Regions from separate parts of the Enterococcus sp. 2201sp1_2201st1_C11_2201SCRN_220225 genome, predicted to be linked through region 2. Evidence: riboswitches for the same ligand, from Rfam matches in the RefSeq annotation. Region 2 holds a riboswitch; the other holds the start of a gene.

Region 1 (15,964 bases), on a different contig from region 2:
TCTTATTTAACAGCATCCTTCAACGCTTTCCCTGGTTTGAATGCAGGAATTTTGCTTGCAGGAATTTGAATTTCTTCGCCAGTTTGTGGGTTACGTCCTTTACGTTCTGCACGAGAGCGTACTTCGAAGTTACCGAAACCGATCAATTGAACTTTTTCACCGTTAGCTAAAGCTTCTTGGATGGTTGAAAAGACTGCTTCAACAGCTGCTGTTGCGTCTTTCTTAGTCAAGTCAGTCGCTTTTGCAACTTGTTCGATCAATTCTGCTTTATTTGCCATGAATGATTCACCTCCTCAACACGTGGTTTGATGTAGAAACATCAAGTAAGGAAATTTGAGTGGTCCAAACTTCCTCGCCAAATATTGATTCCCATCAATATTCTGTTAATACGTTATCACAAGAATGCTGTAATATCAAGGATAACACCGATTCTCCGGCTTTTTTTTCGCGTATTTCCCACTTTTTTACAATTTTGTCCAAAATAGTCAAAAATCTACCTTAAGAAAGTCATTTTTGACTTCAAAAATCCGCAAAAAAGTTCACGAAAACCTTGTTCTGTCAAGCATAAAGTTCAAAAAAAGAGATGGAAATCTTCCATCTCTACAAGCCTATTTTCGTCGCCGAGGAATAATCCGAATCGGCGTCCCTTCAAAGGTGAAGGCATTGCGAATTTGATTTTCCAAAAAGCGTGCATAAGAAAAGTGCATCAATTCTTCTTCATTGACGAAGATTACAAATGTTGGTGGTTTTACCGCAACTTGTGTGGCATAGAAAATTTTCAACCGTTTGCCTTTGTCCGTTGGTGTAGGATTAATGGCGACTGCATCCATAATTACGTCATTTAACAAGGCAGAAGGCACCCGCATATTTTGATTCATGCTGACTTCTTCGATTAGTGCAGGTAACTTGTTTAATCGTTGTTTGGTCACTGCAGAAACAAATAAAATCGGTGCATAATCCAAATATTGGAACTCATCTCTGATTTCTTCCTCAAAGTCCCGTAACGTATTGGTTTCTTTTGCCACCAAGTCCCATTTATTCACCAAAATAATGATCCCTTTACCAGCTTCATGAGCATAGCCGGCGACTTTTTTATCTTGTTCCCGAATCCCTTCGTGGGCGTTTAGTACCATTAAAATGACATCAGAGCGTTCGATTGCCCGCATTGCCCGCATAACACTATATTTTTCGGTGTTTTCGTAGACTTTACCTCGTTTACGCATCCCCGCAGTGTCAATCATAGTAAACTCTTGACCATTTTCCGCTACAAAATGAGTATCAATGGCGTCTCTGGTAGTACCTTCCACATCAGAAACGATAACTCGTTCTTCTCCTAATAAAGCATTAATCAAAGAAGATTTGCCTACATTTGGTCGTCCAATTAATGAGAACTTGATGATGCTGTCGTCTTCTTCTTCAATTTCTGTAGTGAAATTTTTTACTGCTTCATCTAAGATATCACCGATTCCTAAACCGTGACTACCCGAAACCGGGAATGGATCTCCCAGACCTAGTGCATAAAACTCATAAATATCGGCTCGCATTTCGGGATTGTCTACTTTGTTCACGGCTAAAATCACTGGTTTATTGCTCTTGTACAAAATTCGCGCCACCAGTTCATCCGCGTCAGTGACCCCTTCTCTAGCACTGGTCACTAAAATAATTACATCTGCTTCATCAATTGCGATTTCTGCTTGATGCTTGATTTGATCCATAAAGGGTTCATCCCCAAGATCGATTCCCCCGGTATCAATGACGGAAAACTCCCGTCCTAACCATTCTCCTGTCGCATAAATCCGATCTCGGGTTACCCCCGGAGTATCTTCTACGATAGAGATGCGTTCTCCGGCGATCCGGTTAAAAATCGTGGACTTGCCCACATTGGGACGCCCGACGATTGCAATTGTTGGATTTGCCATTGCGCTCTCCTACCTTTCTTCGCTGCTTTCTTTATTTACCTAATACATTCCGACCTACGTTAGTTTACCCAATCTATCATCAAGTTGCAAGTTAAAAAACCCTTTGCAGTCTTCAAGCTGCAAAGGGTTCTCACTCAATTTCGCTTACGCTTCTTCATTATCGTCGTTGTCTTTTAAAGCAGCTCCCAAGATATCCCCCATGGAGAAACCAGTCGTTTCTTCAGGTAAGACATACTCTTCAACTTCTTCCACTTCTTCTTTCGCATCAGCTGGTTTTTCTTCCAATGCTTTAATGCTTAAGGCAATACGGTGTTCTTCAGGATTGACTTCCAAGACTTTTACTTGAACTTGATTTCCTTCTGCTAACACTTCATGAGGAGTCGCGATGTGTTTGTGAGAGATTTGGGAAATGTGTACCAACCCTTCAACTCCTGGGAAGACTTCCACAAAAGCACCAAAGCTTGTCAGACGTTTCACTACACCGTCTAAAACAGTGCCTTGTGCTGCTTTTTCTTCAATATGATCCCAAGGCCCAGGCAATGTATCTTTAATCGATAGAGAAATCCGTTCCCGATCAGGATCAACACTTAAAACAGCAACTTGTACTTGGTCGCCAACTTTTAAAGCATCACTTGGTTTGGCAATGTGGCTGTGAGAAATCTCAGATACATGGACTAAGCCATCGATGCCACCAAGGTCTACGAAAGCTCCGAAGTCAGTCAAACGAGCAACGGCACCTTCCACAACATCCCCTTCGTGAAGAGAAGCCAATAATTCTTGTTTTTTACCAGCTTTTTCTGATTCCACAATCGCTTTGTGAGATAAGATCAAGCGGTTTTCTGATGGTTCGATTTCCACAATTTTAAATGCCAAGGTTTGGCCTTTATAGCTAGAAAAATCAGCAACGAAATGATCTTCTACCATAGATGCCGGTACAAAACCACGAACACCTACGTCAACGACCAAACCACCTTTGACCACATCGGTAACAGGGGCTTCGATGATTTTTCCATCTTTAAAATCTTGTTCAATGTCAGCCCAGACTTTTTTCGCGTCTAGACGGCGTTTGGAAAGTAGGTAACTACCGTTTTCCTTGTCTTTGCCGATAGATGAGATGACAACTAGTTCTAAGACATCCCCCACCTTTACAATTTCGTTGATGTCTTCCACTGGCAAAGTAGAAAGTTCCTTGGCTGGAACAACCCCTTCAACACCGGCGCCTTCGATTCCTACAACGGCTTGTTTGTCTTCAACGGCTAATACTTCACCTTTGACCACATCACCGATTTTCACCTCACCGAAGTTCTCCAATGCGTCTGCCATTGATTGATTGCCTTCTACTTGATTGTTCATTTCTGTCATGACTCATGTCCTCCTAACCAACACATATTAAATAAATGCATAGCTACAACTTTAAGTGTAAAATAAACTGAAAGAAAAATAAAGCGATTTCGCTCAATTCTTTTGAATAATCACGTTTTCATCCAATTTTTTGCTAAAAACTCCTAAATTTCTTCTCAAAAAGACTCAAAAGATTAGGCAAGCGTCTCTTCCACAATCTTTTCAATCGCAGCCACCACATCCTCAATGGACATTCCAGTAGTATCGATTAATCGAGCATCTTTCGCTTGTTTTAATGGCGAAACTTCCCGATGAGAATCTAAATAATCCCGATGTTTGATTTCTTCTTTTAAAGTCGCCAAGTCAGTGGCTAATCCTTTGCTCAAGTTTTCTTTGTAGCGCCGTTCCGCCCGCTCATCTACACTGGCAACTAAAAAGATTTTCACTTCGGCATTAGGCAAGACTTTGGTGCCAATGTCTCGGCCGTCCATAACCACGCCACCTTCAGCGGCAATTTTTTGTTGTTGGGCTACTAAGCGTTCCCGAACTTTTTCGTGGGCAGCAACTTCTGAAACGTTATTCGTAACATCATGGTTTCGAATATCTGATGTGACTTCTTCACCATCACAAAAAACTGCTTGTCCCTTGGAAGTTTGACTAAAAGTAATGGGGTAGTTTTCAATTAAAGCTACCAACCCTGCTTCATCATCAAAAGCCACTTGGTGTTTTAAAGCAAGATACGTCACACTGCGATACATGGCCCCAGTATCTGTATAAATATAACCGAGATCTTTGGCGATGATTTTAGCCACTGTACTTTTTCCCGATGACGCTGGACCGTCAATGGCGATATTGATTTTTTTCACTGAACTAGCTCCTCTTTGTAACTGATTTCCCTACATAAAGAAAGAGGCCCGAATAAGCCCCTAAAAATTTGAAGCACTACTAAACAGTAGCACTTCAAAGCTGTTTCATCCTAATAACAAATCTTAACGAATGCGTAATTGCATACCTGGATACAACATATAGTTGTTGGGATCCAAACCATTTAAAGCAAAGATAGTATCAACGGAAACCCCAGTGCGTGCTGCTACTTGGTTAGGGCCTTCACCGGATTGAACCAACGTGTAGTCCCCATCTTTTGAAGCTTCTTGGGTAGTTTGGTCATTTTGTGTTTGAGTACCATCCGCTACAGTATTGCCATATGCGTCCGTATTGCCGTTTGTGGTAGTGCCATCGGCTTGTTGCATCGTATCGTCGGCAGCAGGTGTTTCTTCACTAGAGCTAGGTACGGTTTCACTGGAACTTGGCACCGTTTCGCTGGAAGAACTAGAAGAGGAACTTTCTGAAGAACTTTCCTTTGTAGATTCTACAGTAGAAGATTCTTTTGTAGAGCTAGCAATTGAAGAAGTTGTTTCGGTGGTGCTTTCAGATACGGCGGCACGGTCTGTATCCCGGGTCACTACTGCATAAAAGCCCATAATCAAACCAATACAAAGTACCAGTAGTACTACTAGACTAATCAAAAATACTTTGTTGCCATTTTTTTGGCCTCGACGTTGGCTCCGAGAACCTAAGTCGTCCCCTTCTGTGTCATAAATTGGTTGTTCCCATGGTTCTTGATTCTCATTGTTGTTGAAGTCGTCTCGTTTACTCACTGTAATACCTCCTGTTGTCATTCGTTGGCTATTATACCATAGGTGAATCTTGACTGTCTTGAAAAATCTAAGACTGCCTTTTTCTTAAAATAATTTTAGCAATATCTCTTGCCAAGCGGTAACAGCAGTTGTACTTTCGGTTTTCTCTTCCCCTTTAAAAAAAGCCAATTGCGCTCCATGAAAATCACAACAAACCTCAGGAGTCTCTGTGACATCCTCGCCAAAATAAGCTAAAAGAAACTGACGGCGGCAGCCTTTTGTCTTCACATAATCCAGCATACTATTTAAACGCTGGTCTTTACTGAGGGCATTGTCCGCCAGTTCTGTAAGTAGCTCTTGATTATTCGTCTCATCCATTAAAGTTAGCCATTTTTCTTGTAAATCAGTCTTTGCGGTGGCCTTTCCTTCTAGCAAAGCTTGCAATCCACTGCGTTCTTCCCAAAGCTTTTGTTGAAAGAACTGCTGGACTCTTTCGTCACCTGTTTGATAAAGTAAAATCCCTTGTGCCGCTTTCCCGTCTCTGCCGGCTCGACCGCTTTCTTGCAAATAGCTTTCCGGGCTATCCGGCAAGTCATAATGAATCACAAAACGCAAGTCTGGTTTGTTAATCCCCATTCCAAAGGCGTTTGTGGCAATCAACACTTGCAATTGCCCTTGTAAAAACTGCTGTTGTAACAACCGCCGCTGGTCTTGACTTAAGCCTCCATGATAATACCCACAAGGAATTTTACCTGAGAGAGCCTGATACAAATCTTCCACTGATTGTCTCGTGGCACAATAAATCAACCCACTGGCCTGGGTCTGTTGAAGGTAATGGTCAATCCAAACGGTTTTATCTTCCGGCTGCTCTACAAAATAAGCGATGTTAGGCCGATCAGATGAATGGCGAAAAATTTGGCACTGGTCGTTTAACAGTAAGTTTTCAATATCTTTTGCTACTTTTTTAGTGGCCGTAGCCGTTAACGCCAAAGTCACGGGATTGTTCAACTGCTTTTTGACTTCTGGTAATAGACGGTACTCTGGTCGAAACTCAATTCCCCATTGGGAGACACAATGAGCCTCATCTACTACTAAAAAGGCGAGTTTTACTTGAGTTAAAGCTTTTAAAACCACTGGTGTTCGCAGCATTTCGGGACTTAAAAAAAGAAATTTGTATTGTTTTAAACGTTGCAAAATTGCATAGCGATCCCTAGGTTCAACGTGAGACGTCAAGGAAATGCAGCGTTTTTCACCGGTTGCTTGTAAAGAAGAGACTTGATCTTCCATCAAAGCAATTAAAGGTGAGACTACCACTACAAGACCTTCTACCAAGTAGCCTGGCAATTGATAACACAAGCTCTTCCCCGTACCAGTGGGCAAAATTCCCAGGGTATCATGACCGGATAGGACACTTTCAATTACCGCTTCTTGTCCCGGATGAAACTCATCAAAACCAAAATATTGTTTTAACGCCAATTTTAAAAACATTTTCTTTCCTCCTTTGTCTTGATCTGATACAAAGCAAAGGACAAAAAATCCACTTCTAAGCTAGCCACTTCTTTAAAGCGCCAAGTCAAAGGATCCCCAGGTTTATTTGCTAAAAGTTTCTCTGAAGCAGGGGCAATAAAATCTGCAAAGATAAATTTATCATCTCGTAACGCCCACTCAATCAAGTGATCATTAATCGTACCAGGTTTTAACTGTCGCTTTTGACAGACTTCTTCAAAGGAAAAGCCCGCTTCAAAAAGTGCTTGAGTACTTAAGCTACTTTGATTGCGATCCCATAAGAAAAATGGTGCCAATAGTTGGTAACAAACTAGGTTGGTTTCTCTTTCTACTTCCTGAAAAAAAGCCTGATGCCAAGCTAGCGGCACTAAGTAATTCCAAGGCGCATCACTCGCCCAAGGTGGCAATAATTGATAGCTTGTCTTACCTACCACCTGCCAACCAGAAAAACTTTGAGCTAGTTTATTTGCTATCTCTTGATCCAGCTGACCTAAAAGCTGGGTCAACTCTTCTTTCAAAATTTCTCGTAAATGCTCTTGCTGTTGACGAATCAAAAGACGCACCGGTTCTGTAAACATCGGAGCGGTTTCTAAAGGGATAAAAGTCGGCTGTCTGTGATAATTAGAAGCCACTTGAATGACAAATTGCAACATGCGCCACGCTGCAGCCTCACTTTTCCCATAACGAAAATGATTGAGATGATTCAAAACTTGCTGTTTTTCTTTTGTAAGTTCTATCCCCTGTCCTCGCTGATAAAAACCTTCTTTTACATCAATTAAATGTCCTTCTTGCACTAATTTTTGTAATTGAATCTCAAAGTCTCGTTGCGATACTTTGGGAAACAAGCCCACAAAAGGCAATAAATCGTGCAAACAACCAAAGAGCAATACGGAAGTCGTTTTTTTCCCGATTAACAGTTGATACAATGTGGTAGCCTTCAGCTTGTCTCCTGGCGCAAACAAGGCTAAAATAAACTCATCCATCTTAATTCCTCCGAAAGTGAGTCTTATTATGACATCTTTAGCGAAAATCAAACCTGAATTATGTATTAGTTGCGGACTGTGTGCAGTTTATGCCCCCACAATTTTTGACTATGATGAAGAAGGAATCTTGCTTTTTAAACAGGAACCAGAAGCTCGCCAACAATTCATCAGTGAAACAGAATTGGCCGCCTTAAAAAAAGCGGCCGGCAAATGCCCTGTTCGAGCAATCCTCATTGAAAAGCTAGAGGATTAACCCTCTTTTTAGCAAATACGTAAATCTTTATCATAGCTTACGGCTGAACCTTAAATGATTCAGCCGTTTTTGGCTTTTACTCACAACAAATGCGATACACTGTTTCCCCATAGATTTCCATCACTTGATAAAAACTTGCCAAAGACCATTGTTCATTAGCTTGATGTACATAGTCTGGAGTATCGCCAAACATGGCCCCAAACGCCACGCAGTTATTCATAGCCCGGGCAAAGGTAGCCCCTCCATTGACAAAGGGCTCCGTCATATCTCCAGTCAGCTGGCGATAAGTAGACAATAAAGTTTGAATCAAATCACTTTCAATTGGAACATATAGTGGTGCTAAATAATCGTGTTCGTGATAAGTTAGACCGTATTTTGCGGCAGCATCTTTTAAAGCTGCCACCAATGTTTCTTTTTCCAAGGTCACCGGATAGCGGATATCTAACCCTAAACGGCTTCTCGTCGGTGTGATTTCCATTTTGGCCACATTTAAAGTCATGACACCAGAAACCTCATCTTGGAACAAGCCTACTAAACTTTCTCCGGTGGCATCTGTCTTAATCACTTTACCTGCCACGTCTAACACTGAATTGGTAAAGGAGTTGGTATTTACCAAAGCTTCAGCTAAGCGGGTAATGGCATTCATTCCTTCTGGTGCTAGTTTAGAGTGAACACTCTTTCCTTGTACCGTAATGCAGTCGTCAACTTTTTCAAAAGAATAACCAAGTTTCAGAAGTTCTGTAGCCACAGCCTCTACTTTATCTCCAGAATAAAGGGCGTGATCAGGCACCACATTTAATGATCCCCCCGCCTCAATTGACAATTCATTACTGCCAACACCTTCAAAGTAAACTTGCAATAATCCTTTTTCCGCAAAGATTAATGGAAATTTGGAATCCGGTGCAAAGCCTGCGGTAATCATCTCTTCTTTTTCATTGTAACGATTGATACAGCGCCAAAGATTCTCTTCATCCGTTCCAAAAATAAAGCGTACTCGTTGCTTAAAAGTCACTTTTGCATCCATTAAAGCTTTTACACCATATAAAGCCGCAACGGTTGGTCCTTTATCGTCTTGTGCGCCTCGGCCGATAATCACTTCATCGGTGATTATTGGAGTGAAAGGTTCTGATTCCCAACCACTTTGTCCCACAGCCGGTACCACATCCAAGTGGCACAAAATCCCAAAAAGTTCTTCTCCTTCACCGACTTCTGCATAACCGTAGTAACCCTCTGGATCTTGATAAGTGGTAAATCCCAAAGATTCGCACAACGCTAATGTGTGTTCTAACGCTTTTAAGCAGTTCTCACCAAAAGGCTGTCCCGCTTTAGCATCTGCTTCATCTAATACTGAGGGAATGGCAATTAAATCTGCCAATGCCATTACTGCTTTTTCTTGATGTTCCTTTGTAATAAAAGCCATGTTTGTTCCTCCAATTTAAAAATAGCCGGTTTTTCTCACTGCAATTATGGTAGCCGAGAAAAAGCCGTTTGTCTAGTTTTGATTTGGAAATTAACCCTAACGCCTTCTTGGAAATCTCTCTAGTCCAATCCTTGAGATAGCTTAGTCAATTTTTCTTGCCTGTTTTTTAACACGCCCCATTTCAAAAGAAAAAAGCAGCCTCGGTTCAACCGAAGCTGCTTTTTTGAATAATCCTTTATAATCCTTGTGCTTCACGGTGTTGCTTTTTTACCAACCATGGGTAAAGCTTCAAATAAATTGCTAAAAATACTCCGCTGACAATAATCCCTTTAATCAAGTTAAACGGAATGATTCCAATGGCAATGTATTGCGCCATAGACGTGCCTAAAAATTGGTCTGCAGTGACGCCGTAAAAGCTTAGATACAAGGGTGTAATCACAAAATAGTTAGCCACACTCATAAAAATCGTCAATGCAGCAATCCCGGTAACTACTCCTAGAACTTTATTTTTACGTTTGTTCATGCCTTTATTAAAGAAATAATACATTGGCAAAGTGAAAATAGTACTAGCTAAAAAGCTGGTTACATCCCCCACGATGTTGGTAGGCTCAAGGCCCGTAGTGAATAAATGCAATGCCGAACGGATAAAAGCGGTGGCAATCCCGGCTACTGGACCATATAAAAACATGCTCAGCATCACAGGCGTATCACTAAAATCCACTTTCAAAAAGCTAAAAGCTGGAATTACGGGAAACGCTACATACTGGAGCACTACCGCCATTGCCGCAAACATTGCGACTGCAATCATTTTTTGTACCTTGGTGTTCTTCATGTTGAAATCCTCTCCTTTTTGGCATTTTGCCTAATAGTGAAGGATTCATCTTCAAACGAACCTCTTTGCCAGCTTTACCAAAAACAAAAAACTCTGCTTCCCAGGGGAAAGCAGAGTAGAGTTATCTGGTGAAAGACACGCAAATAAGCCCTATCTTCTTTATCCAGACTATACTGTCGGTATCGGAATTACACCGATTCAACCACTGAAAAGTGGGTCGTGGACTATACCACCGGTCGGGAATCACACCCTGCCCCTGAAGACGAACCTTTATTTAGTTTACAAGCTTATTATACAGTTTTCGTAAACCTTTGCAAGCTTTTGGTTTCGTTATTTAGATTGTTGCAACAATTGACTTACTTCGTGTTTGGAAAGTTTCCGGGATTCTCCTGGCCGTAAATTGCCTAAAGTCAACTCACCATAGCCTTCTCGTTTCAGCTTCTGCACTGGCAATCCCACTGCTTTAAACATATTTTTCACTTGATGATTGCGCCCTTCGTGAATGGTTAAAGCAACCACACTAGTTTCGGCTTTGGCATCCACTGAAATGATTTCATAGCGGGCTGGAGTCAGTTTGTAGCCTTCAATTTTCATTCCCTTGGTTAAGGGATAGAGATTTTTTTGATTGGCTACTCCTTTGACCTTGGCCACATAGCGTTTGTCCACCTCGTGTTTTGGATGGGTTAAACGTTGGGCAAAAGCGCCATCATTCGTTAATAACAACAATCCTGAAGTATCATAATCTAAGCGCCCCACTGGATAAATCCGTTCTGAAATTTGTGGGAAATAATCCGTCACCACTTTACGACCCTTGTCATCACTGACTGCAGAAATCACGCCTCGAGGTTTATAAAAAAGATAATGTACTGGTTCTTCTTGGTAAATGGGCACATTGTCCACTTCCACTAGATCCTTCGCTGAAACCTTAACTCCTAGTTCAGTCGTCACATCCCCATTGACTTTTACTCGCCCAGCTAAAATATATTCTTCCGCTTTTCGCCGGGATGCAATGCCAGCATGGGCAATCACTTTTTGTAATCTTTCCATTATTGTTCCTCATCTCTTTCTTGACTTGATAAGTCAATTTCAGTGGCTTCAACCATTTCTGATACTTCCTCTTGGTAGCGGTCAAAAAACAAGTCCAGGGGTAATTCTTCTTCTAATTCACTTTCCATGGACTGAATATCAGGTAATTCCGCCAAGTCTTTTAAGCCAAAGTAATTCATAAAGTGACTTGTCGTCCCATATAAAATCGCGCGACCTGGCCCTTCCACTCGACCTTTTTCTTCAATTAACTGACGAGCGGCTAATTTTTGTACCGAGCCAGAGGACTGAACTCCCCGAATTTCATCCACTTCCATCCGGGTAATAGGCTGTTTGTATGCAATAATGGCCAACGTCTCCAAGGCTGCTTGAGACAGACGATTAGCCAATGGAGATTGGGCATATTTTTTTAATAGAGGGGCAAATTCTCGCTTAGTCGTCAAAACAAAGTGATTGCCTACTTCTAAAATATTTAAAGCCGTTTGTTCACTTACTTGATACCGGCCTTGTAGCTCTTGAATCAATTGATAAACCGCTTCTGTAGGTAGATTCAGCAAATAGCTTAACTCTTCTAAGCCAATTCCTTCATCCCCCACTACAAATAGCAAGGCCTCCAGTTCACTGCTCTTGTTCATATTCTCCCTCTTTCATACCATATAACAAAATTTCACCGTAATTATCTTCTTGCACCACGCGAATTTCTCTGTTTTTCATCAGCTCTAACATAGCCATAAAAGTAGTGACGATTTCAGTCTTACTATAACTTTCCATAAAAGATGTTAAACTACGACCTTCATGAGCGGACAAATGGGCAATTCCACGCTTGATTTCATCCATTCGATCTTCAATGGAATTTTCGTCACTACTAATGGTAGTTTCAATAATTTGCCGTTTCTTTTTCTTCTCCAACATTTTATGAAAAGCCAAAAACAAGTCTACAGTGGTAATTTGGTTTTTCGGTAAACTACGATCTTCTTCTTTGAAATCATCCACGTCCATCGGTTCTTTGGTGAAATACTGACTGCGTTCTTCGGCTTTTTCCGAAAGTAATTCTGCTGCGTATTTGTACTTACGGTATTCCAAGAGCTGATTCACCAGAGCATCTCGAGGGTCTTCTTCATAGATTTCTTCGTCTTCTGGCTCTAATTCTTGTTTTGGTAAAAGCATTTGTGACTTAATTGCCATTAACGTGGCCGCCATTACTAAGTATTCTCCGGCTAATTCTAGCTCCAAAGTTTTCATCGCATGAATATAGCCCATGTACTGGTCAGTAACTTGGGCTATGGGAATATCGTAAATATCGATTTCCAATGTTTTAATCAGATGCAACAACAGGTCTAGTGGTCCTTCAAAGACATCCAATTTTATCTTAATTTCGCTCAAAACTTGGCTCCTTTCCTAGGCCCGAGGGAAGTATTCTTTGTAGACATCGGTCATTCTTTTTTTAGTAATGTGGGTATAAATCTGAGTGGTGGAAATATCCGCATGACCCAGCAGTTCTTGTACTGTACGTAAGTCTGCGCCATTTTCCAAGAGATGGGTGGCAAAACTATGACGTAAAGTATGGGGCGTAACCGTTTTGTGAATCCCCGCTTCTCTCACAATTTCTTTTAGATTTTTCCAAATCCCCTGACGAGAAAGCCCCGTCCCGTGATGATTGACAAAAAGATGATCTTCTTCTGGATGATGTTGCGTCAAAGTTGGTCGCGCTTCATCTAAATAGCGCGTTACCCATTCAATAGCATAGTCCCCTAAAGGTACAATCCGTTCCTTATCTCCTTTACCTGTGGCTTGTAAAAGGCCAATGGTTAAATGCAAATCATTTAGTTTTAACCCGATCAACTCGCTTACCCGTAACCCGGTAGCATACATCACTTCTAAAATCGCCCGATTCCGTAAACCCAACGGCTCTTTCGTGTCCGGTGTTTCAATCAGCGCTTCCACTTCTACCAAACTTAACGTGTCCGGCAATTTTTGCTGTTTCTTTGGCGTTTCAATGTGCTGCATAGGATCGTGATCGGTATAGCGTTCTTGCCGTAAGTATTGATGAAAGCGACGCAAGCTAGAAATCATCCGGGTCACAGTCGCCGTGGATTTACCCGCTTGTTGCAATTCTTGTAAAAAACCTAAAACTAAAAAACGATCCACGTCTTGCCATGAAGTGATTTGCTTTTTGTTCAAGTATTCTAGATATTGCATCAAATCTCGACGATAACTTTGCCGTGTGTTTTGAGACAAGCCTCGTTCAATCAATAGATAATGTAAATAATCAATGATGACCTCTTCCATCTTATTCCCTCAACTTTCGCTTCCCTATCATAGCAAATTCCAAGAGATTGTGATAGTCAAAACCGATTTTTCCCCAGCAGAAGCTGTTTTCTTTTGCCAATTCATAAAAAAGACAAAACGAGTTCGTGAAGTCAAACATAGTCAAAACTTGATAATAAAAAAAGAGACCCTTTGACAGGTCTCAAATCGAACTAACTATTACTGGGCCTTTGTTTGCTTTGCTTGGCAACTTTGACAAATCCCATGAAAAGTCAGACGATGATCTTTTACAAGAAAATGATAGCGACTTTCTACTACTTCTTCCACTTCTCCTAAAAGGTCTTCTTCGATTTCTTCAATATTGCCACATTCCAGACAAAGCAAATGATGATGAAAGTGTTTGGCCCCTTCTTTGCGTAAGTCATAACGGGCTACACCGTCATTAAAACTAACTTTATCCACTACATGAAGATCCGTTAAAATCTCCAACGTACGATAGACAGTGGCCAAACCAATTTCAGGACTTTTCCGCTTGACAAAGAAAAAAACTTCTTCTGCAGAAAGATGGTCTTTCTCATTTTCTAACAACACCAACAATGTAGCTTCCCGTTGCGGTGTTAGTTTAAAACCGGCTTCATGAAGCTGTTTCTTGATTTTCATTAAGGCAGTACCTGTGTTCATAACCCGGTCTCCTCTTTTCTTACTTTATATTTATTATAATTAAAGATACACAAATATAAATTAAATCATACTTATTATAAAGTAATTTTTTCAATAAGACAAGCTATTCTCATTTAGAAACTAGTTTTGTCACACCGTCTTCTTGGACAATCCGTTTTTCTTTTAATAAATGACCAATGGCCCGCTTAAACTGGCCTTTACTAATCCCAAACATCTGTTTAATCGCCTCAGGATCTGATTTATCGGTATAGGGCATTTGTTTATTTGGGGTACGTTCCAAATAGACAACCAACATTTCCGCATCATCATTGATTACTTCATGAGCTCGTGGTTTTAAAGAAACATTCAAGACGCCATCTGGTCGCAAACCGATTACTCGTCCTTTGACGACTTCTCCTAAGCGGGGTTCCATATAACGCTCAGAAGGATGAACAAAGGCAATGCGGTAATCCTCGGTTAACAAGTAAGTCCCCGCAAGTTTCAACCGATAAACAGTACCGCTTAAATCCTTATTCATCAGATCTTGAGTACCTAAGCGGCTAAGCGAACGAAAAATCTTTTCATCTGCTAATGTTCCCCAAATCCGATCTTTTGAATCGACTCGTAAGGCCACCATTAAGCGATCTCCTTTTTTAGGCCATAATTCTCGCATGGTTGGTAGTTCATCTAAGGAGACGGCAATGTCTTTATCCGGTAAGCCAATATCCACAAAGGCACCTAAGTCCCGGCGCGTTTCAATTACTGTGGCAAAAGCGTAATGACCTTGACGACTTTTAGGAATCGCTGTAGTAAAGGCTAGTTCTTGTTTTTGATTCACATAGCCAAAGCCTTCCACAGCTTCCCCTAATTCTTTGGTTCCTTCTGTCTTAGCTAAACGAAAAGTAAAGCCATTTTTTTGTACAAAATAATGACTTTCATTTTCATCGGTGATTAAACCAGTAAATACAGTTGCTAATAATTGATTCATTTCTTTTCCTCCAAGGGCTAATGCCCACATTCTACATAACAAGACGCAACAAAGCAATGGTCACAACGCCTACAATCACAATCTTCATCAAGTCTTTCGTATAATAGCCTACCACTAAAGCAGGCAAACACGCTAGTAATTCAGGTACTTTAATTAACGGCCACTGCCCTTGGTGAAAGACCAACAAGCTTTGTACTAACAAAGCCGTCAAAATACACAATGGCAAATAATTTAAAAACTGATTGACCTTTTCTGGAAACACCAAACGACTGGCAAGGACAAAGGGTAAAACTCGAGGAATCCAAGTCACGATTGCACAACCAGCCACCAATAGAAAAAATTGCTGATTACTCATGACTTCCCTCCTTCAGTTAAAACGCCTACTAGACACCCGACTAAAGTTGCGGCAATCACCGCAACTTCGCCAGAAAAAAGATGCATACACAGAAGTAAGGTGACGACAACCGCCAATAAAATGCGAAAACTTTGTCTCGGACGTTTTTTTAATGGGAGTTGAACTTGAAAAAGCCATAGCCCCAAAAACATGGCAGTTAAAGCAAAATCCAATCCAAAACGTTCTGGGTTTGGGATGAATTGGCCTAATAAGCCTCCTAAAAGATTGGCTACTAACCAAACGCTATAAGCCGCTACATTTAGTCCGTGACACCAAGCAGTAGACACTTTTTCGCCAGCTTGTAAAGCAGTAGTCAACACCCCATAAGATTCATCCGTTAACAAGGTACCGATGCCTATGGTAGTTAACAACCCACGGCTACGAAAATAAGGAACTACCGATAAACTCATCAGTAAATGGCGAAAATTCACCAAAAAAACCGTTACAATAATGGAAGGAATCGGTGCCTGTAAAGCAATTAAACCACAAATAATAAATTGCCCGCTGCCTGCATAAACCAATAAGGACAACGCGGTAATTTGGACCAATGATAAGCCCACACCTTTTTCCACCACACCTGCTGCAAAACCAATGCCTAAATAACCCATCATAGTGGGAATACAAGCCTGTACTCCTTCACGAAAACTCCTATACCCTACAGTTGACTCCAAAAAGCAACCCCCTTTTTTCGTGTGATTGAAATCATCATATCGAAAAAA
Region 2 (15,964 bases):
GTAACACTATAAAAATGAGAAGGTGTAGAAATGCTTCGAATTGAAAATGATTTTTTAGTTGTTGAAATTGATCAAAAAGGGGCCCAGTTGACCCGTGTCGTAAATAAGCAAGCGCAATTTGATTACATCTGGAATGGAAGCCAGTGGCCAAAACATGCGCCATTGTTGTTTCCTGCTATTGGACGCTCCACCCAAGACAGCTACCTGATTGAGGGAAAGACTTACCCTATGCAGCAACATGGATTTGCCAGTGATTATCTTTTTGAGGTTGCCCAGCAGTATTCAAACAAACTCATTTTACGTTTGCGAGATAATGAGGAGACGTTCAAAAGCTATCCTTTCCATTTTGAGCTTCAAGTAACTTTTGAACTGGTCGATCAGCAATTGCGACATACCTTTACCGTTAAAAACTTGGATGAACAAGAACTGTCCTATTCATTTGGTTTCCATCCCGCTTTCAATGTACCGATAGACGATGAGGGAAGTTTTGAAGAGTATCAAATTTTGTTTGAAACCTCGGAGGCGACTTTAGAACAATTTGAAATCAAAAAAAATCCCTATCCGTATCGTTCAGGGAAGAAACATTTATTTAACAATGGGGCAAAAGTATTGCCACTAACTAGAAAGATCTTTGAATCGGGCTTGATCATATTAAACAATCAAATCGATCAAGTGATTTTACGTTCCGAAAAGTCCGCTCATCAAGTAAAAATGGCATTAAATGGCTTTCCATATTTCTGTTTGTGGACGAAAGAAGACGAAGACTTGGATTTCATCTGTTTAGAACCATTTTGTGGCTTGCCAGATGTCATTGATCAAAGCCAAGAAATCAGTCACAAAGAAGGAAACGCACACCTTGCACCAAAGAGTGAACAATCCTTAACTTGTACGCTAACCTTTGAATAAGCATAATTTAATCACAAGCTAAAATCACAAACAATCAGTAGTTCTTTAAAAATGCAGGAATCAAATGTGTAAGTTAGACATTTGGTTCCTGATTTTGGTAATAAGGAGATGTAAAGAATGAACTATCCTGCTCAGAAAAGCAGTTTGATTCATACGTTAGGTTTCAAACGGGTGTATCCCTCAGTTTTAATCCAATTGAAATTAACGCAACTGCCTCAAGTAAAACGACTAGAAGAAGCGATTGAAAAACTAATCGAGATTCTTCCTCAAATTGCTTGTGGCTATGATTTTACTGAAAACTGTTTTTATCTAGTCACCGAAAAAATTCTACAAGTCATAGATGGCAAAGGTAATATTTATGATACAAAACTTGATTTTCTACACCAGCCACAAGTAAAAATCTATTTACGCCAGCAAGGAGATACTGGCGAATTGATAATGATGGGTAGTCATATTTTTTCAGATGCTTCGGGTTTTAAACAACTACTCTATGCACTAATTGCTTTATATAATGGGGCTGAGGCTAGCGAATTAGGAGAAAACCAGTGGGAAATCATGGATGTGTACCGTTCTTTTAAACAAAAGACCTCCTCAGTCAGTCGGTCCGATTCATCCGAGCCTTTGAATCTCCCTTTTGCCAGTAATCAAGGAGAAAAAACATATAAAATGGCCAATCGAATCACGCTTTCAGTCGAAGAATTGGCTAAGCTGAAAGCCTACGGAAAGCAACGAGGCTTTTCGCTAAACGATAGTCTATTGGCAGGTTATATGCGCTTTTTGGCTAAATACAATCCGACACATTCAGAAATTCAGCTAGCTTGTCCCACTGATACACGGCAGTTTTTGGCTGAGGACAAAGGTTTGCGGATTGGTAACTATACGGCACGCTACAATCCGATTGTTTCTCTTACTCACCACGAACCCTTTTGGCAATCGGTTGCAAAAGTTCATGAAGAGATGGCTTTACTTAAACGCAATCGTGAGTTTATTGAGTCAATTCAGCCATTATTGTCTGATTCAGCTCAAAGCTTAGATGAGATCCGGGCGGCCTTAAAACAAACGTACCATCCTCGCAAAATTTCTTATACGAATATGATGACAATTGATGAAAAACGGCTAAATTTTGAAGATGCTCAAGTAGTGGATGCTTTTATGTCAGGATCTTTTCGCAAAACTCCCGGGTATCAAGTTTGCTTCAATACTTTTAAACAACAGTTAAATTTAGTCTGTACGGTAGAAGGCAGCCAAGAAAATCAACGACAGGCAATGAACTATCTATTTGAAATCAAACAAGAATTATTGACTGGTTTAGAGGAAGAATAGATAAATGGCTTTACTTTTGAAAAAAGGTGAATAGAGAAAGCATAAAATCTCATTGACGAATTTCCAAAAGAGTAGTAAGGTTTTACTGAATTGAATAAGAATCTTCGGGGCAGGGTGTAATTCCCGACCGACGGTGACAAGGCATACCTTGAAGTCCGTGACCCGCATAAGTATTTGCGGTTGATCCAGTGTGAATCTGGAACCGACAGTTAAAGTCTGGATGGGAGAAGAAAAACTTATCGAAAAGGATAGGAGAAGTGTCAGCTTTTTTTGTCGTAGTTTCTTTGAGTTTGCCTATTTAAGGCCTCGTGTGATGAATTGCACGAGGCCTTTTTCATTTGGAAAGGAGGAAGATGAATGCATGAAACCTATATGAGACTTGCCATTCAGGAAGCACTGAAAGGGGCGGGAAAAACCTTTACGAACCCTTTAGTCGGGGCCGTAATCGTCTCAGAAAATCAAGTAATTGCCGTGGGAAGTCACTTAGCTTATGGCCAGCCCCACGCAGAAATGAATGCTATTCAATCATGTAATACTCCCGAAAAATTATTCAATTCAACCATTTATGTGACCTTGGAACCTTGTCATCATTATGGGAAACAGCCACCTTGTACAAAGACCATTTTAGATAGTGGCATTAAACGAGTGGTGATTGGGCAATTAGACCCAAATCCATTGGTGGCAAGAAAAGGAAAACAGTTTTTAGAAGAACAAGGGATAGAAGTTATCAGTGGTGTGATGACTGAAAAAGTACGCCAACTAAATCCCTTTTACAATTTCTTTTATGAACATCAAAGGCCTTACATTACTTTGAAACAAGCAATTTCCTTAGATGGCAAAATTGCTTTAGCTGGTCAACGTACCTCTTTAACCAATGAGGAAGTATCACAAAGAGTTCATGAGGAACGGGGTGATTATCAAGCTATACTAGTGGGCAGTCAAACTTTGTTAATTGATAATCCCACTTTGGGCACGACGAAAGATGTCTTATTTCCACCGCTACGAATCATTCTTGATCGCAAAGGACAGACTTTGGAATACCCAGAACTAAGACTCTTTCAAGAGGACAAAGGACAGATATTAATCTTTACGGAAAGAAAGCCCGTTGCCAAAATGCCCAAGTGGGTGGAGGTCCTTTCATTTCCTGAGGTAACTATTGAACTGGTAATCGGTGAGTTAACTCGGCGAGGGATTCAATCTGTTTACGTTGAAGGAGGCGCACAAATCCATGATGCGTTCTTGGCCAGTGGGCTGTGGGATGAACTGATAACTTATGTAGCGTCTAAAGTGATTGGCGGAAATAGCACCTCGAGTTTTTCCAGTCAACGGCTAGTAGAATCTGTTACAAATCTTAGTGACTTAACAGTTGAAACCATTGACGGAAACCTCCGCATCGTTGGGAGGAGAAGATAGGATGTTTACAGGATTAATCCAAGAACAAGGACGAATTAAACAGATTCATCATCAAGGCAAGACGATTTTGTTAACTTGCCAGGCTTCCGAATCGCTAGTAGCGGATTATGCCATTGGCGACAGTATGGCTATTAATGGAGTTTGCTTGACTGCAGTGAAAAAAGAACAAACCCATTTCACGGTGGATATCATGCCGGAAACCTATCAACGAACGACCTTTGCCACAGCCAAAATCAACGACCTTGTGAATTTGGAACGGGCATTGCAGTTTAACGGTCGCTTGGAAGGACATCTGGTGGCAGGGCATGTGGACTGTACCACCCGGCTGGTAGACAAACGAGTCCTAGAAAATGCCTTGTTATTAACCTTTGATTACCCCAAAACGCTCCAAGGTGAAATTATTCCTCAAGGTTCCATTGCGATTAATGGGGTAAGCTTGACGGTGACGGCAGTTTCACAACAACGCTTTTCAGTGGGATTGATTCCTCATTCTAAAGATCAGACGAATTTAGGAAAGTTGAACCGGGGAGAACGAGTGAATATTGAGACGGATTTAATTGGTAAATATCTCAAAGCCCAAGGACAACAGGAAATCAGAAAGGAAATGGCATATGAGTGAAAGAATTGAAACTGCAATTAAACAATTACAAAACGGTGGATTGGTGATTGTGGCAGATGATGAGAACAGGGAAGCAGAAGGAGATTTAATCGGTATCGCCAACTTGGCAACTAGTGAAACCGTGAATTTCATGACGAAATTTGCTCGAGGATTGATTTGTGCCCCAATTTCCCAAAGGATTGCCCAACGTCTGGCACTTTCTGAAATGGTGGAACAAAATACCGATAGTTTTGGGACAGCCTTTACGGTGAGTGTGGATCATCGGAGTACGACTACCGGGATTTCTGCTTTTGAACGAGCCAAAACGATTCAAGCTTTGGCCAATCCACAAAGCGAGGCCGATGAGTTTCATCGTCCGGGACACATTTTTCCATTGATTGGGAAATCCGGAGGTGTGTTGATAAGAAGAGGCCATACGGAAGCAGCTTTGGATTTAGCCAAACTCGCCAATCAAAGCGAAGCGGCCTATATTTGTGAAATCCTCAATGAAGATGGCACTATGGCGCGACGCCCCCAATTGGAAGAACTAGCAAATAAATGGCAGTTACCTTTTATTACCATTGAAGAATTGGCAACGTATTTGTCCGCAAAAGGGCAATTGACCGTGGCATTACCAACAGCCTATGGGGACTTTCAACTCTCCCTATTTGAAGATCAAGAACAGCGGGAACACTTGCTTTTGTCAAAAGGAGATATCCAAAATTCTGAACAACCACTCCTAGTGCGGATTCATTCCGAATGTCTAACCGGAGATGTTTTTGGCTCTCATCGTTGTGATTGTGGGGAACAACTGCATCAAGCGATGAAAATGATTGAAGCAGAAGGTGCCGGTGCGATTCTTTACTTGCGACAAGAAGGGCGGGGAATCGGGCTGAAAAATAAATTGCGGGCTTATCAATTACAAGAAAAGGGTCGGGACACCGTAGAAGCCAATTTGGAATTAGGCTTTCATGCCGATGAACGGGAGTATCACTTTGCCGTTGAAATGTTGCAAGCGATGCAGATAAAGCAAGTTCGACTCATGACCAATAATCCTGACAAAATCCAAGAATTAGAAAAAATGGGGATTGAAGTGGTGGAACGCGTGCCATTAGAAACAACCCCGTTTAAAGAAAACCAAAACTATTTGAAAACCAAAAAAGAAAAATTTCATCATTTATTGACGGTTTAGTAAAGTATTTTAGATTTTCTATTAAAAAACAATTTTAGGAGGAATAGACAATGACACAATTTGAAGGCACATTTTCAGAAAAAGGAATCAAGGTAGGCATCGTAATTGCTCGTTTTAATGAGTTTATTACGGCAAAACTTTTAAGTGGCGCCAAGGACAATTTATTGCGTCACGGCGTGAATGAAGTGGATATCGATGTTTACTGGGTTCCGGGAGCATTTGAAATTCCATTTATTACAAAGAAATTAGTTCAGACGGGTAAATACGACGGAGTGATTACTCTCGGTGCGGTAATTCGCGGGGCTACCACCCATTATGAACTGGTGAGCAATGAAGTGGCCAAAGGAGTGGCCCAAATCGGCTTAAATTCAGATATTCCGGTGATGTTTGGTGTGTTAACTACGGAAACTATCGAACAGGCCATTGAAAGAGCTGGAACGAAAGCCGGAAACAAAGGATCGGAAACGGCCCAAGGGTTGATTGAAATGATTTCGTTGAATCGTCTGATTTAAAGCGTCACAGTTGGGGCTAGGCAAGTTTTTCATAGTGAGAGTTTAAGTCGTTTGTGAATTAATAAGAAACGCTCATAGTCACAAATTTTTCAAATATATTATCACGATGACCCGCAATCCTTCGTTTATGTTCGTAGGATTGCGGGTTTATTGGCGAAAAGGTGATTCAAAACTGTAAATACAGATATTTTAGTAGGCAATCTACATAATTCACCATATAATAGCTTACGAGTAGAAGTTAAAGGAGTGTATGATAAAGGAAGTAATTATATTGGCGATCTTCTGGCAAAACACCCATATTGAAAAAAATGAAGCACGTCGCTCGTATTTTAGTAGTCATTCGGCAGAAGTACCAGTGAAAACGAATTGGTCAATGCCTTTTTTCTCAGTTGTATTTTTAAGCAAAAGAAAATAAACTATCTCGAAACTTTGATGAGTGTTATAGGATAAAAAATTTAGTGTTGGAGAATACCAAAACAAATCAACTTGGAGGAAGAAATGAATAATAATGATCGATTATTGCGCTTGCGTTATGCCATCGACTTGAAGGATAGCGATTTAATCAAAGCCTTTGAGCTAGGAGGTGTACCCCTGACGAAAGACGAGGCGCGGGCGGTACTGACCAAAGTGCAAGACAAGCATGAAGACGATGAAAAACGCAATGTGTATGAAAAAGCCATCAATAATCAAATGTTTGATGCTTTTTTAAATGGCCTAATTCTTCTAGCCAGAGGACCACAAAAAGATAAACCGACAGAAACGGCAGTGCAACAGAGCAAAGAAATCAAACACATCAATAATGTGTTACTAAAAAAGCTAAAAATCGCTCTTTCCATGACTACAGAAGATATTTTAGCTATTTTTGCCGAGGTTGAGTTATATCCATCAAAAGGAGAAATCGGGGCTTTTTTGAGAAAAGAAGGGCAACGAAATTTTAAACCTTGTGGGGATAAATACATGCGTAATTTTCTCAAAGGCTTGGGTATTTATAATAGAAGAAAATAGCTAGGCTTAGGCTAACTATCTGCCAGAATCATCGAGATTCGCAGGGAGATCAAAGGAAAAAAGAGGGCGTTACTTAAAGGAAGGCCTGTTAAAAGAGGCAATCTTTATAGAAAAGAAGGCTAACGCTAATCTTAGCGCCTAACTTAAAATGATACTAAAAGTTGAAAAACCGCGAATCTACATTTAATGAGATTTGCGGTTTTTGTTTTCCTTGCATTTTTTAAGAGTACTTTTGCAAAACAGATAAAGTGACAAGTCGTCATAAATAATCGTATACTGTTCTTTGCACAGAAATAGGATAGATTTCGAGAAATAAGGAATGCAATCTAAGGAGGATGGAAAGAGATGTTCTTAGCCCGTAAAGAAATGCGTTATGCCAAATTACGGTATAGTTTAATCATCGGCATTATGGTGTTGGTGTCTTATGTGGTCTTTTTGCTTTCAGGCTTGGCGACGGGACTGGCTCATGAATTTGATCAAGGGATTGTCAATTGGCAGGCAGATGAAGTGGTTTTAGCCTCGGATGCCAATCAAAGCTTAAATGCTTCTCAACTAACCCAAGAAGATTTAGAGCGGGTTACGGCGAGTGAGAAAGCGCCAGTTGGAATCTTCAGTGGAGCGATTAAAAAAGAACAGGCAAAAGAAGACATCAATCTATTTGCAACGGAAAAAGATGCGTTTATTTTGCCCCAAGTGACCAGTGGCAAGAGTTTTTCTGCTAAAAATGAGATTATCATCTCACAAAATTTGGCGGATAGTGGCTATGAAATCGGTGATCAAGTCACGATTGGGAAATATGCGGAACCTTTGACGATTACGGGAATTTTTCCAGCTACTTATTATTTAGTATCACCAGTGATTTATACGTCATTAGAGACGTTTACTAGTCTGAAATATGGTGGGCAAGAATTTGCTGAGGCGACGCAAGAACCAATCAATGCGGTGGTAGTGAAAGGTGCGGCAAAGGTAGATAATGCTGATGCAGCTAGCGAAACTTTGGAAGCGATAAAAACCGCGGATTTCATCGAAGCGATTCCTGGTTATGCCGCTCAAAATCTGACTTTAAATGGAATGATTTACTTCCTATTTGTGATTGTAGCTGCGGTGGTGGGGATTTTTATGTACGTCATTACCATGCAAAAAGCCCCAATTTTTGGAGTGATGAAAGCCCAAGGAATTTCCAATGGCTTTATCGCAAAATCCATCATTGCGCAATCTTTTTTGGTAGGAATTATTGGTGTTGCGGTAGCGATTTTGTTAGCGCTGGGAACTAGTTTGATTTTACCGGATGCCATGCCGTTTTTAGTTGTGCCACAACAGTGGGGACTGTATAGTGTCATCTTATTAGTGGTAGCGATTCTCGGCGGACTCTTTTCGATTCGAACAGTGACGAAGGTTGACCCGATTACGGCGATTGGAGGATGAGAAAAGTGGAAAAAGCATTGGACATGCGTCAGATAAAAAAAGTTTTCGGGAGTGGGCATACTGAAGTTACTGCCCTAAAAGACATTGACTTTAGCGTTGCACCGGGAGAATTTGTCTCCATCATCGGGCCTTCTGGTTCGGGGAAGAGTACTTTTTTGACCATTGCAGGAGGCCTACAAAATCCTACCAGTGGCCAGATTTTTATCAATGGTCATGATTTTACCAGTCTCTCAGAAAAAAAGCGCAGTAAGCTACGTTTTAAAGAAATCGGCTTTATTTTGCAAAGTTCAAATTTGATTCCTTATTTGAAAATCGAGGAACAATTTTATTTAGTGGATAAAGTGAAAAAGGAAGCTCTTAATAAAGAGCGGGTCACCCAATTGTTGACTTCCTTGGATATTTTAGATTTAAAAGACAAGTATCCCCGTGATCTTTCCGGTGGAGAACGACAACGAGTGGCGATTGGCCGGGCTCTTTACAATGATCCAAGTTTGATTTTGGCCGATGAACCCACAGCTTCACTGGATACGGATCATGCCTATGACGTGGTCAAATTACTAGCCAAAGAGGCCCACGAAAATCAAAAGGCAACGATTATGGTTACCCATGATCCCCGGATGACCCAATGGAGTGACCGGATTTTTAGAATGGAAGATGGACTTTTGGTGCCAGAAGAAATGTCTTGAGGAAAATGATAAAAATTTTTTAAAAAGTGTTTTTTTAGAGCTAATCTTTTTGGAGTAGAGAAATCTACTCTTTTTTGTTGTCTAAAAAAACTGAGCGAAAGAGTGGGGCATCATGTAATCTTTTGAGGCTAGCGCTTAGTTTTAGTAATAGCTACACATAAAATGAAAGAATTATTAAAGTTATGCTTTGTTTGGAAATGGATAATCCAGTTATGATATAACCTTCAATTAGGTTGATAGAAAGAAATCAGAATTCTAGTTTTTATGAATTAACCATTGATAATAAAGAGAATTATGGAAATATCTAACTAGAAAAATTGAATCAATCGGCTCGTTAAATTTTTTTGTAGGAATTGATTTTATTATACTTTCTACTTTTTGCACATCATATTCTTATTGTGTTACTATTAAATTATAAAACAATAAGAAAGAAGGGCTGTCAGTGGAGGCAAGAAGGCGATTATTGGAAGCTAGTGATATCTATGACCAAGAGCAAACTAGTGAGGACTTTTTAGAAGCCATGAGAGATGTGGTTAATTGGCATGGGCAACAGAATGATTTTTATCAAAAGCTACTGGATGCAAAAGGATTTAGCTCTGATCAGCTACAAACAGAGGCTGATTTAGCGAAGATTCCTTTTATGCACGCCAATTTTTTCAAATACTATGTTTCGCTATCTGTGCCAGAAGAACAAATCGCCCAGCGCGCCACCAGTTCGGGAACTAGTGGTCAAAAGAGCCAGATGTTTTTTGATCAAGATAGTTGGGACTATGGTCAAGCCATGGTGAAGCAACAGTTTGGCTATCACGACTTTTTATCCGAGGAACAGACGAACTATTTGCTCTATACCTATGAACCTGTAGGAGAAAATGAACTAGGAACCTCTAAAACGGATCAAGGCTTATTACAGTATGCGCCAGTTCATGATACTTTTTTTGCTTTACGGTACAACGGTCAGGAACATGAATTTGATTTTTTTGGTACGATTGACTGTCTGAAACGCTATGAAAAACAAGGACTACCGATACGAATCTTTGGTTTTCCTTCTTTTTTATACTTTACTTTAAAACAAATGAAAGCGTTAAAAATGCCGCCTTTAACGTTACACCCAGATTCGATGACCATGTTAGGGGGCGGCTGGAAAGGTTATGGCGAGCAACAAATCAGTAAAGAAGCATTGTATCAATTGGTGGAAGAAATGCTTGGCTTTTCTGAGAAAAATTGTCGGGATGGCTACGGCTCCACCGAGCATTCCGTGCCGTATTTTGAGTGCAGTCATCATCAATTCCATATTCCTGTTTATTCCCGTTTAATTGTGCGGGATGTGAAGACGTTGGAGTCAGTAGCGGATGGCCAGCCGGGTTTTGCCAATTTTATTACGCCGCATTTACGCAGTGTACCCGCGGTTTCTGTATTAATGGGAGATTTGGTTTCCAAACATGCTGGTGCTGAATGTGGTTGTGGGATTTCTGCGCCTTTTATGAAAATTCTAGGTCGAGCCGGAACGTCCCAGGCGAAAAGTTGTGCCATCACAGCCAGTGAATTATTGAAAGGGTAGGGGGAAATGTCATGTGGTTATATCGGGGAAAACTACAAAGAAGAGCACAACTGCCAGAGTTCATGGCAAAATTAAATGAACAAGTCCAAGTAGATTTAAATCAAGAGTTACCCATCCGCACTGTTTTACAAGCTTTGGATCAATTAGGGCAACGTCTTGTGGAAGATCCATTGTTTTTAACAGAAGCTCTGACAAGACAAGGATTGGCTGAAGAACAAATTCAAGAAACCATTCAAGAAGCGGTGGGAATTTTAAATCAAGAAGCATTGATGAAAAAAATTCAGCGAGAACTTGGCGGTATTCCAGGGGAAATTGAGCACATCAATGAAGAGCAAAAAATTTTAGAGGGATGGTTGCCAGTAGGAGTTCTAGGGCATGTGACCAGTAGCAATGATCCATTAATTGGTTTTTTGAGCCTAGTGGAAGGCTTGATTACCGGGAACATTAATTTAGTCAAGACGTCCGTGGACAATTACGAAATTCCCTTGTTACTTTGCCAAGCATTGCTTGAGATTGAGCCTTTATTGGCCAGTCGTATTTATCTTTTTCCTATCCCTTCAGCAGAGCAAACTTTATTGGGAGAAATCTTTGCCTGTTGCGATAAGATTGCGGTTTGGGGTTCAGAAAAGGCAGTCTCAGGGGTGAAAAAATTAGCTCCTGTAGGTGTTGAAGTAGTGAGTTGGGGGCATCGGATTAGTTTTGCATATTTTACACCGGCTGGGAGAAATACTGAAGCGATGCAAGCATTAGCCAAAGAGGTTTGTCTTAACGAGCAACAGGCTTGTTCGGCACCACAAGTGGTCTATTTTGAGACCGCAGATAGAAAAGAATTAATGGCTTTTTCAAAGGAACTAGCGGCAATTTTTGAGGGAGTTTCTCCCAATTATCCCCAAGGCAAGTTGTCCATTGCCGAGCAAGCAGAACTCACCACCCAAGTGGAAGTTGCCAAACTAGCAGAAATTATGGGAGACCAAAACGTACTTGAAGGAGCGGATTATCGTTTATTCGTAAAATTTGATGCCAACTTAGAAGCAAGTCCCCTTTATCGCACCCTTATTGTCAAACCAATGAATCGCCAGGACATTATTAGCAATTTACGAGGTTTTCGTCATTATTTGCAAACGGTAGGACTGAGCTGTGGACAAAGTGAAATCGCTGAAATCAGCAGCAAGTTATACGCTGCTGGAGTGACTAAGATTACGAATCCAGGTCAGATGTTAATGGGGTATACAGGGGAACCCCATGATGGTGGCTATGCCTTGGCCCATTACGTAAAAAAAGTCAGTCTGTCTAATCAGAGTTTGCCAAAGGGACTAGCTTTATTAGCAGAAATGAAACCTCCTCAACCTATGAAAGTCAATACGCCAGTGCTACACAAAGAGGCGTTTGGCAAACAAGAATCCCCCACAGCAAATGGCCAATTAATCATAAAAAGTGGCGGGAGCAGTGGTCAGTCTGTATATGCTTATCATACTTATCCAGATGCTGCTGAAACGTATCGGTCCACGGCCCACGCTATGATTTCAGCAGGGATGAGAGCCGATGATCGTGTGATGAATCTTTTTTATGGTGGGGAGCTCTACGGTGGTTTTATCAGTATGTACGAAGCGGTAACAAGGGTTGGTGCCACGCAATTGCCGATGCAAGCGGCACCAGATTTGCAGTTTGTGGCTAAAGAAATCAAAGCTCATAAGGTAAATGTTCTAATTGGAATGCCTACTTATTTAATCAAGCTCTTTACAGAGGCTGGCGAGCAGTTGAAAGCGGCTAAACTTGAAAAAGTTTTTTACGGTGGGGAGCAGTTTGAGCCCGCTTTACAGCAACAGTTAGAAAAAGAGTTTGGGATTACCATTCACTCTTTGACTTATGGCTGCAATGAAATTGGTACCATCGGCTATGTGTGTGAATACTGTAAAAATGGAGAGCATCATTTGCATCCTACTAAATATTTAGAAATTTTGGCTTTGGATCAAGATGAGCCGGTACCTATGGGCGAAACGGGGCGCATAGTACTAACACCAGTCAACGGGGAAGCTACCAGAATCAAGCGGTATGAGCTTGGTGATTTAGGGCGTTTCGTAGTGGAACCTTGTCCTTGTGGTCGGCAAACACCAAAATTCGAATTACAAGGACGTTTTGGCGATAGCTTTAAATTTGCGACTAATCTAGTGAGCTACCAAAAGTTTCAACAGATTTTGGCTGAGCACTATGATTACCATGATTTTTTACAATTGGTGATTGATTATTATCACGACAAAGAACGACTGTTGATTGTAGCTGAAGAATATTTTCCTGATTTGGAGGCTACCTTGAAGAGGGAGTATCCAGAAATTAAAGAAACTCTCCAATATCAACTAGGAATCGTGACCCAGCAACTACAGGAGTATCAAATTAGCTCCAGTGGCAAAATGCGGCGAGTGGTGGATTTGCGGGTGGCTAGTACTTTAAGCGGGACTAAGACGTGTTAAGAAAAATGTCCCTAGACTATGTGAATTATTTGCTGAAATTTTAAATAGTCTGAAACTTACCAGAAAGGAAGAGAGTCGATGATTCAGTTAGTCAACCTGTCTTTTATTAATCATGAACGCTATTTGCCGGCTACATTAGATTTGATTGGAAAAACTGCAAAAGCTTTGGGATTACCCCATGAAAAAGTCAATAATCTGGTATTGGTAGCAGAAGAGCTTATTTTGCGCCGCTTGAAAAATGCCTTTGAAAAGCGAGGCTATCTTACCATGGAATTAGCTTGTAACGAAAAAGAGTTTGAATTTAGTCTTCAAGACAGAGGGACTCCTTACTGGTCTGTGGCAGCAAAAATTGGGGAGCTGGTCTACAATCCTAAACTAAGCGACAAAAGTTATGACCAGATTCGCCAAATGGTGGATTTTATCGGTACGGAATTCTTAGGTTTGGCGGGACAAAAAACCATTATTCGCATGAATATTCCCCGAGTGGAAATTAGAGAGCGAACCTTTTCTGAAAATAAGCCTAAAGATTTGAACTTTCACATTATAGAGGTGACCAGTGAACAAGAAATTCTACAAGCAGAGTTATGTATCTGGGATGAATATGGCTATTCTTATTCTTTTGAAAAATTCTATCAGCCTCCCTTGTTAAAGGAAACCATTGAGTCCGGTGAAATTCGTTCTTACTTAGTTCTAAATGAGCACGGCGAAGTGGCCGGGCACTATGCGTTGATGTTTTCTCGAAATCATCCTGGGCTGCCAGAATTAGCAAGTGTGGTTGTGCGCCATAACTTTCGGCGCTATGGGGTCTTTTCCATGATGATGGCCCATGGTGTGGAGCAAGCTCAAAAATTAGGTTATTCGGCGTTATTAACCAAGCCAGTCTTGTACCACACAGCGACTCAACATGTGGCTACAAAATTAGGCTTTGTACCTACCGCGGTGGCCTTTGATCACTTATTTGACAAAGTAGAAAGTGAATACAATCATGGAAAACGCCTTTCAGTGGCTTGTAGTGTGCTTTTATTTCAAGAAAAAACGGCAACTCTTTACGCCCCTGTTGAATTACAACCGCTGATTGAACAGACTTACCAAAAACTAGGAAAAGACTATCAATTTGTTCTGGAAGAAAGTAAAAGTCTAAATGAGACTAGCTGTGTACGCAGTGACAGTGATTGTTTGACTCAATCTGGGGGAATCACGGTGGAAGTTATCGGCAAAGACTTTGCGACCATTATTAAAGAAATTGATCGAGACTTCACCGCTAGAAAAATAGAAGTTGTAGAAGCCTTATTGCCTTTGGAAAAAACAGGCTGTCAGGAAGGGTATCGTTTATTAAAAGAATTAGGCTATTTCTTTACCGGTGTGATTCCTGGAGGTGTGACAGGGGATTTATTGATGATGCAAAAAGTCATTACCGCGCTTCCGAGCTGTGAAGGTATCGTCACAGAAGCCCCTTATACAGAACTTGTTACGGCCATTCTAAAAGAAATCGAGGAGTGAATTATGAAAAGTTATCCTTTATCTTATCTCATTGACTATGCGAGAAAACATTCTCCTTTTTACCAAGAACTTTACCGTGATTTACCAGAAGAACTGGATTTTTCTCAGCTTCCTTTCGTGGATCAAGGAACTTTCTGGAAAAATCCCCGCCAAGTATTGACCTATGCGCCAAAAGACGGTCATGTTTTTCGCAGTGGCGGTACCACCGGAAAGCCAAAGTTGACTTATTATGCTGAAGAAGAATGGCAAACCATGTGTGAATCTACTGCCTTTATGATGCCGCAATCTGGTTTGCAATACGGGGATCGGGTAGTGAATTTGTTTTATAGTGGCAATATGTATGCGAGTTTTTTGTATAGTTATAGTTTGTTTCGTTTATCGCCAGTGAAAGTGCAGCAGTTTGACGTCTCAGGGCAAGTGGCTATTGAGGTGGTTGCAGATTTGATTTTAGACAATCAGATTAATGTTATTGCCGGATTGCCTTCGATGATTATGAAAGTGGTCGCTTACGCACGGAAACAAAATTATGATTATTCTTTTATTACGGCCATTTATTATGCAGGAGAACCTTTATTTGAAGACCAAATGGCGGAAATTCGTCACTTTCTACCCAATGTTGATTTTCGTTCCATAGCCTACGCTTCCAATGATGGAGGGATTATCGGCTTTTTTGATACGAGTTGTGAATTAAATGAACATCGAGTCTTTGAAAATGTTTGTAAGCTGGAACTTTTGGATGAAGATACAGGAGAAGTCATTACAGAAGCGTATCGCCCTGGGAAAGTGTACATTACTTCCTTGTATCGGTTGTTAATGCCGATTATTCGTTATCCTGCAGGTGATCGAGCTCAGTATACGGAACCTGAAGGCATCCACCATCGGAAGTTTCAACTGTTAGGTCGCAGTGAAGAAGGCGTGCGGGTAGGGTATGCGACTTTTAAAATGGAACATTTCCAACGAGCCTTAGAAAAAGCCGATATTCAATGTCAAAATTATCAATTTGTTATCACCCACGAGGAGCATAAAGATCGTTTGGTAATTAAAATTGCAGAGGCTAGCCATCAAGATAGTGAAAGGCTATTACAATGTTTAACCGAAGAAGTTAGCCTTTTGAAAGAAGTCTTAGCAACGAAAGAAATCCATCCCATTGAAATTCAGTGGGTCACATTAGCTGATTTAAGCTATCATCCGGTAACAGGGAAATTGAAACGGATCTTGGACCAACGGATAAAAGCCAAAAGTGAATAAATAAGAACTAGTCAAAATGGACTGAAAAGGAGAAATTGATGGATCATTTGCACGAGCAAGCAAAAAAAGCTTTTATTATCGGCTTTCCCCTAGTTTTCAATCTAGAACAAATGCAACGCTTTACCAATCA

What was found. A riboswitch is a leader RNA that binds a small molecule or an ion and turns the genes downstream of it on or off. The one in region 2 is predicted to bind FMN.
Region 1: linked by a shared signal. The riboswitch ahead of AB5754_RS05185 (ECF transporter S component) and the one ahead of ribD (bifunctional diaminohydroxyphosphoribosylaminopyrimidine deaminase/5-amino-6-(5-phosphoribosylamino)uracil reductase RibD) in region 2 are both predicted to bind FMN.

What each region holds. Positions count from the first base shown of each region.
Region 1 covers NZ_JBCOJC010000013.1:3,410-19,373, reverse strand. The annotation lists gene AB5754_RS05230 (HU family DNA-binding protein) at 3-278, opposite strand; gene der (ribosome biogenesis GTPase Der) at 609-1,919, opposite strand; gene rpsA (30S ribosomal protein S1) at 2,064-3,281, opposite strand; gene cmk ((d)CMP kinase) at 3,455-4,126, opposite strand; gene AB5754_RS05210 (SAG1386/EF1546 family surface-associated protein) at 4,250-4,918, opposite strand; gene AB5754_RS05205 (ATP-dependent DNA helicase RecQ) at 5,003-6,385, opposite strand; gene AB5754_RS05200 (helix-turn-helix domain-containing protein) at 6,376-7,386, opposite strand; gene AB5754_RS05195 (ferredoxin) at 7,415-7,639, shown strand; gene AB5754_RS05190 (M20 family metallopeptidase) at 7,716-9,059, opposite strand; gene AB5754_RS05185 (ECF transporter S component) at 9,295-9,891, opposite strand; FMN riboswitch at 10,040-10,159, opposite strand; gene AB5754_RS05180 (pseudouridine synthase) at 10,222-10,938, opposite strand; gene scpB (SMC-Scp complex subunit ScpB) at 10,938-11,570, opposite strand; gene AB5754_RS05170 (segregation/condensation protein A) at 11,554-12,318, opposite strand; gene xerD (site-specific tyrosine recombinase XerD) at 12,334-13,224, opposite strand; gene AB5754_RS05160 (Fur family transcriptional regulator) at 13,423-13,884, opposite strand; gene AB5754_RS05155 (S1 RNA-binding domain-containing protein) at 13,994-14,851, opposite strand; gene AB5754_RS05150 (AzlD domain-containing protein) at 14,883-15,206, opposite strand; gene AB5754_RS05145 (AzlC family ABC transporter permease) at 15,203-15,856, opposite strand.
Region 2 covers NZ_JBCOJC010000021.1:25,643-41,606, reverse strand. The annotation lists partial or broken gene AB5754_RS07370 (UxaA family hydrolase) at 1-12, shown strand, start outside; gene AB5754_RS07365 (aldose 1-epimerase family protein) at 31-906, shown strand; gene AB5754_RS07360 (hypothetical protein) at 1,024-2,229, shown strand; FMN riboswitch at 2,326-2,465, shown strand; gene ribD (bifunctional diaminohydroxyphosphoribosylaminopyrimidine deaminase/5-amino-6-(5-phosphoribosylamino)uracil reductase RibD) at 2,587-3,642, shown strand; gene AB5754_RS07350 (riboflavin synthase) at 3,644-4,261, shown strand; gene ribA (GTP cyclohydrolase II) at 4,254-5,432, shown strand; gene ribE (6,7-dimethyl-8-ribityllumazine synthase) at 5,483-5,944, shown strand; gene AB5754_RS07335 (DUF1456 family protein) at 6,443-6,949, shown strand; gene AB5754_RS07330 (ABC transporter permease) at 7,295-8,374, shown strand; gene AB5754_RS07325 (ABC transporter ATP-binding protein) at 8,380-9,060, shown strand; gene AB5754_RS07320 (hypothetical protein) at 9,503-10,618, shown strand; gene AB5754_RS07315 (acyl-CoA reductase) at 10,630-13,086, shown strand; gene AB5754_RS07310 (GNAT family N-acetyltransferase) at 13,165-14,586, shown strand; gene AB5754_RS07305 (phenylacetate--CoA ligase family protein) at 14,590-15,834, shown strand; gene AB5754_RS07300 (DUF1254 domain-containing protein) at 15,873-15,964, shown strand, end outside.